Parasedimentitalea psychrophila: one gene and its partner. The protein of the gene in region 2 interacts with the protein of the main gene of each other region in a pairwise test. Links are inferred from orthologs where the notes say so. Each region holds a gene or a part of one and is shown on either strand. Other genes may lie near its edges.

Evidence for each region.
Region 1: the proteins of QPJ95_RS03205 (region 2) and ssb interact in binary tests that used the Escherichia coli proteins (3 or more experiments, as listed by UniProt). The link is inferred for Parasedimentitalea psychrophila from one-to-one orthologs.

Annotation. Positions count from the first base shown.
Region 1 is NZ_CP127247.1:3,928,219-3,931,490, forward strand. Bases 8-2,960 are described here. They hold ssb (single-stranded DNA-binding protein), read right to left. Parts: upstream 1,785-2,960; coding sequence 1,230-1,784; downstream 8-1,229. Other genes in these bases: QPJ95_RS19055 (trimethylamine methyltransferase family protein), read right to left, coding at 8-887; QPJ95_RS19065 (lytic transglycosylase domain-containing protein), read left to right, coding at 2,029-2,613; QPJ95_RS19070 (hypothetical protein), read left to right, coding at 2,745-2,960. In the rest of the region: more of QPJ95_RS19055, read right to left, coding at 1-7; more of QPJ95_RS19070, read left to right, coding at 2,961-3,119. UniProt on the Escherichia coli protein: Plays an important role in DNA replication, recombination and repair. Binds to ssDNA and to an array of partner proteins to recruit them to their sites of action during DNA metabolism. Acts as a sliding platform that migrates on DNA via reptation.
Region 2 is NZ_CP127247.1:646,936-650,204, forward strand. What follows is about bases 221-3,170. They hold QPJ95_RS03205 (primosomal protein N'), read right to left. Parts: upstream 2,819-3,170; coding sequence 623-2,818; downstream 221-622. Other genes in these bases: QPJ95_RS03200 (MFS transporter), read right to left, coding at 221-368; fsa (fructose-6-phosphate aldolase), read left to right, coding at 2,913-3,170. In the rest of the region: more of QPJ95_RS03200, read right to left, coding at 1-220; more of fsa, read left to right, coding at 3,171-3,269.

The DNA of each region.
Region 1 (3,272 bases), 3.3 Mb from region 2 along the record:
CCGGCCAGACATTCGGCGCAGGCCTGCACAATAGCGCCGGCAATGGTTGACGGTGCGGTAGCGCCTGCCATGCCCGCCGAAAGCAACAGAACAGGCATACCACCAAGGATGCATTTCTCCATGACTTCGCAGCTTTCGGTGGCGAACTTCATCGGCGGCACTACAAAACAATTGCTGTTCGACACAAAGGGCCGTTCACGCCATTTGTCTTCGCCTCCGGCCATCATGTGCAGCATTTCAAGGCCGTCATCGACAAAATCGGGTTCGCTGAATGAAACGCCTATGTGTTTGGTGGTGCCGGCTGCGCTGGCATAGATGGAATTCAGGTCCATCTCACGATTGTCGGCGATGTCACGGCAGACCATTGGCCGCTGGAGAAAGTGAATATTGTTCAACTGGTCTGCAATGCGTGCCGCGTCATGCAGGTCTTGCACCGTAGAATGGCGGTATTCACGGCCGTGGACATCGACCATGCTCACGGCGGCGCCTGCGGTGCCGTAGTGGACCCGGTTGCCCGACAGCTCCAGATCAGTTTTGCCATCGCGGCTGAACAGGGTGATCGAGCGATTGGCCTTGGCGATGGTGTCTTCGACCAAAGCCCGCGGAAAGCGGATGCGGCCGTCATCTCCCAGGATGCAGCCTGCGCCGACCAAGTAGTCAATGCCGCTTTGCGGCGCATCGGCAAGACCGATATTTTCCAGTGCGTCCAAGACAGAACTATGGATGCGTTCCATATCTTGCTGGGTGAGCGGCTTGAGTGTGCCGCCTTCCATGCCTGGATGTATGGAGCGAAGATGCTCGGGAACCGGTGCTGCACGGGCGGCGCGACGCGCGGCGCGACCTCCGCTGCGGGCGACGCGGGCGGTGGGGTTGGTTGGTTTGTTCATGGTAAAGCCTGTTATTTCAAATGGATCTGAAGGGGTGTCAGATCCAAACAGGACGGCCCCTGGCAGCAAGCCCACGCGCCGCACCAATAGTGCGGCAGATTAGGCTGACAAAACATTGTTCCCTTTGCATGGTCTCTCCTCTCCCGTTGACATCAGAATGCCCCGGTCAGAATCGGAAACTGTTCTGTTTGCGACCAAGATGAAATTTGCGACAATAATTTCATGGGGGCCGGCTTGGTGGTCAGGTTAGAGACTTGCGCAGCAAAAAAGGGCCGACAAATGCCAGCCCTTTGTTGTGATTGGTGAAACCGATAAAAGTTTACCAATGAAATATGGTCAATCTTAGAACGGGATTTCGTCGTCATCAATGTTATGGGACGCACCGCTTTGCGCGCCGCCGCCGCCAAAGTTGCCGCCGCCGCCTTGCGATCCGCCGCCTTGCGAGCCGCTGTCATACGAACTGCCACCGCCGCCGCCGCCATAGTTGCCACCGCCGCCACCACCACCGTAGTTGCCGCCGCCTCCACCTTGATCGCCGCCTTCACCGCGACCATCCAACATGGTCAGCGTTGAGCCAAAGCCCTGCAGCACGACCTCGGTTGAATAGCGGTCAGCACCGGATTGGTCCTGCCATTTGCGCGTTTGCAGCGCACCTTCGATGTAGACCTTGGAGCCTTTGCGCAGATATTGCTCGGCGACCCGAACCAGACCTTCGCTGAAGATGGCGACCGAGTGCCATTCGGTTTTTTCGCGCCGCTCTCCGGTGCTGCGGTCTTTCCAGTTTTCCGAGGTGGCAATGCGCAGGTTGCACACCTTGCCGCCGTTCTGAAAGCTGCGCACCTCGGGGTCGCGGCCCAGGTTGCCGATGAGAATGACTTTGTTGACTGAGCCGGCCATGGGGCGTGTCCTTATTGCTGTCTATATTTGTGGTGGTGCGAATCTGACGGCACCTCTTGATATGACACCGTACAGTCCGAGCCCGGCTGATAAAAGCAGGCATCTGTGGATGAAATGGGTGTTTGTTCACTGGCGCCTGTTGGTCATGATCCTGACACCGGCAAGGTTCTGCTGGTATGCTTTCATTTTAAGTCAGAGTCTATATATTGCGCCGAGGTTAGGGGACAGGGCAGGGTAATTTGATATGCGCAAGCTGGCTATTGGCATGGTTATTGCAGGTTTATCGGCTGGCCCGGTTGCTGCGGCGGATATTTTTGGCACAAAGAGCCAGCGGAGCCTGTTTGCATCGCATACCCGCGTTCTGGATGGTCGGGCGGCGGGACAGTACAATAACTCGGTCCGTTTAAAGCCACCCAGTATCTATACGCCCAGTAAATGGGGCCACTTACCCTATAGCGGTAACTATCGGGGGGAATACCTTGATATGGCTCGCTCTGCCGCGCGACAGCACGGGGTACCCGAAGATCTGTTTCTGCGATTGGTGCAGCAGGAAAGCAACTGGAACCCCAATGCAAAGTCTCACAAGGGCGCGTTGGGGCTTGCGCAGCTGATGCCCGCCACTGCCCGGTCTTTGGGCGTTGACCCTCAAAAACCCCAGCAAAACCTAGAAGGTGGCGCCCGGTATCTGGCCAGGCAATACCGCAAATTCGGCACCTGGAAACTGGCTCTGGCGGCCTATAACGCAGGACCACAAGCGGTTGAAAAGCATGGCGGAATCCCGCCGTACCGAGAGACCCAAAACTACGTGAAAAAAATCTGGGGCAGCTGATTTACAGCCTGTTTCCCGCGTCGGCGTTAACGCGACCTTAAGGCTGGCTTAATGCCGCGTTAACGCCCTTCTCGGGGCATTAATTTGCCTTAATCTTGGTTAATTTTGACTTAAGTTTTGGAGGACATGTCTTGATTGCCAAGAGCTTTAACCAACGTCTTGATCGTATGCAGTGGCACCCCACTGCGGTGCCGACCCGTGAAATCGTAGATGGAATTCTGGGGCAACGTCCCGCTGTCGATCTGCGCGGTGTTGGATTGACCCTGCTTGGCGCGATCTTGGGCATTCTGATTGGTGTTGGTCTCAAGGGCATGGTGATGCCGGGAACATTGTGGGGGCCCAGCAGTGGTCTGCTTGGAGTTCTGGTTGGAACGATGTGCATTGCCGGCTTTGTATTGTCCCTGCCGATGGCAGCTTTGGGGGCGGTCTGGCATCAGCGCAGACCTTGGCTTCTGCCCGTGTCGGCGATGAACCTGCTGATGATCGTGGTGATCTTGTTAAGCTGATTCAAACAGCGCCAAAGGGCCTGTTTCAGGCGCTTGCAGGCCATGGCAACCCTTGTGAGGGATGAATGCAAAACGACATATAATCAATGCATTGTCTGCCATATGAGAGGCTGTCGCCGCCGAACCGTCAGTTCATCACGCGATCTTGGCACG
Region 2 (3,269 bases):
TAATAGTGAAAGCCAAGCGAGCTGAGAAAGGTCAACGTCAGGATACCGGTCAGACTGGGGAACCAGGCGGTAAAGGCGGTCGCCACCCCCAGAAGCGCCAGCGACACCATGCCCAGTACCTGCTCGCGCACAAACAGAATGATGGCGATCACCCCGATGGCAAAAAAGCCCGGAATTTCGCGCACGGTATGCAGCAAGCCGATATCTGACCCTTCAAATCCGGCGACCTCAATCACAAAATTATTCAGCAGCGCATACCAGGTGAAAAACGCAATGGGCATCGCCGCCGACATCACGAACAACAGGGTTATCGGGCGGCGCCAGAACGGCAGATGCGCCGCGTCGGTAAGATTGAATGGTTTGAACATTCTTCGCTCTTACGCCTCAATTGCGGCCTGCGGTAGAGGCAATAGGCAAGTGCACATAGAGGTCTGCATCCCTGCAGACCTCGTTCCAGTCGAGACCCGCACAGCCGCAACGCCCCTGATGAGATGTCGAGCTGCGTGGCCAGAGGGGCGCCATGAGTATTTCCGGCAAAAAGAAACATCGGGGGAGTGCCATCACTTGAGTTTCTTTTTGCTAAAATACTCAGAATCCGCGCGCCGCAACAGGCACCGCGTCCTCAGAAAAAATTCTGCGGGTCGATATCCACATTCAACCGTAACTCGCCTTTTAGCCGACAGGGCGCAATCCAGCGCGAAATGGCATCCTGCAGCGGCACCCCCTTGGCAGCCTTGACCAGCAGCCGTACCCGGTGGCGGCCGCGAATGCGGGCAATCGGCGCGGGCGCCGGCCCGTAAACCTGCGCCCCGATCGCCCGCAAGGGCCCATCATTGCGCGCCAGCGCGTTGCCCAGGTCAAACACTGTCGGCAGATCGGGGCCCGACAGGATGATCCCGGCCATGCGGCCATAGGGCGGCACCCCGGCGGCCTGACGCTCAGCCGCCTCAGCTTTCCAGAAGCCTTCCTCATCGCCGGACAGAATGGCGCGGATCACCGGATGCTCGGGCTGGAAACTCTGCAACAGCGCCTCGCCCGGTTTTTCGGCGCGGCCTGCCCGGCCCGCCACCTGTCGCATCAGTTGAAAGGTGCGCTCGGCGGCGCGCAGGTCTGACCCTTGCAGCCCCAGATCCGCATCAATCACCCCGACAAGTGTCAGCAGTGGAAAGTTGTGCCCTTTGGCCACCAGCTGAGTGCCCAGGATGATGTCCGCCTCGCCCTTTACGATCTCGGATATCCGCTCTTTCAACGCCCGCGCCGAGCCAAACAGATCCGAGCTGAGCACAGCAATGCGCGCCTCGGGGAACACCAGTGCCGCCTCTTCGCCCAGCCGTTCGATGCCGGGGCCAACCGGCGCCATCTTGCCCTCGACCTCACAGGAGGGGCACACTGTCGGCAGCGGTTTGGTCTCGCCGCATTGGTGGCACATCAGCCGGTTCTGGAACCGGTGCTCTACCATGCGCGCATCACAGTGATCACAGGCCACCTGATTACCACAGGCCCGACAGATCGTCACCGGCGCAAAGCCACGGCGGTTCAGGAACAGCAGCGACTGCTCGCCGCGTTCCAGCCGTTTACCCATGGCGCTGCGCAAGGTCGGGGAAATCCAGGTGGCCGGGGCCAGTTTCTCAACCCGCATATCAATGGCGCGCATTTCAGGCAGCACCGCCGCGCCATAACGCGAGGCCAGATCGAGGCGGCGGTATTTGCCTACCTCGGCATTGACCCAACTTTCCAGACTGGGCGTCGCCGAGGCCAGCACCACCTGCGCCGAACACATATTCGCCCGCAGCACCGCCATGTCGCGGGCGTTATACAACACGCCCTCTTCCTGCTTGTACGAGGTGTCATGTTCCTCATCGACGATGATCAGACCCAGATTTTGGAACGGCAGGAATAGCGACGAGCGCGCCCCAATCACCAGTTGCGCCGCGCCCTGCCCGACCATGCGCCAGATCCGGCGGCGCTCGGTCATGGTGGCGCCGGAATGCCATTCCGCCGGGGTGGCGCCAAAGCGGACCTCGACCCGGGTCAGAAATTCTGCTGTCAGGGCAATTTCGGGCAGCAGCACCAGCGCCTGCCGCCCCGCTCGCAGACAGGCGGCGACGGCCTCAAGGTAGACTTCGGTCTTACCCGATCCGGTCACCCCTTTCAGCAGGGTAGTGCCATAGGTGCCGCTCTGCACCGCCTGCGCAAGAACCGCCGCCGCTTCGGCCTGATCCGCGGTCAGAGTCTTGCTTGGCCGTTCCGGGTCCAGTTTGGGATAGGGCAGATCGCGCGGCGCCTCCTCTTCCCGCAGGGCGCCCTGCTTCACCAACCCCTTGATCACCGAGGGTGTCACCCCAGCCAGATCCGACAGTTCCTTGGGGGTAAAGGCCAGCCCAGCGTATTCCTCCAGCGCCGCCAGTACCCGCGCCCTTGCATCGGTCATCCGCTCCGGCTCACTCGGGCCGCGCCGCAGGATCTTGCGCATCGACACCGGATCAGACAGCCCCGGCGCCCGGGTTGCCAGCCGCAACATCATCGTCAGCGGCGTCAGAGTGTAAGCAGCCGCTCGGCTCAGGAACTGGCGCATCTCGTCGCGCATTGGCGCGATATCCAGCACCCGGTTCACTGCGCGCAGCTTGGCCGAATCAAAATCGCCCTGCCCAGGCCCCCAGACCACGCCCAAAACCCGGCGCGGCCCCAATGGCACCTCGACATAGGCGCCACGGAAACAGCCGCCCTCGGGAGCGCGGTAATCCAGAACCCGATCAAGCGGTTGCGTGGTCAGCACCCCGACCCGCTCGCCTGCATGAAAAAACTCCTGTCCGCTCATGCCGCTGCCTTTCTGCCTCAGGGGTTTTTAATGCCTCGCTATTGCGCTAAAGGCTAGCGCAATCAATGGCCAACCCATCCAAAGGATCCTTCCCATGAAATTCTTCGTAGACACCGCCGAGATTGACGCCATTGCCGAGCTGAACGATCTAGGCATGGTTGACGGCGTCACCACCAACCCGTCGCTGATCAAGAAATCCGGTCGTGACATCATCGAAGTCACCAAGGAAATCTGTGCGCTGGTCAAAGGCCCGGTCTCGGCCGAAGTCACCGCCGTTGATGCCGAGACCATGATCGCCGAAGGCCGCAAACTGCTGGAGATCGCCGAAAACATCGCCGTCAAAGTGCCGCTGACCTGGGACGGGCTGAAGGCCTGTAAGGCGCTGACCGATGACGGCCACATGGTCAACGTCACCCTGTGTTTCTCGGCCAATCAGGCGCTGCTGGCCGCC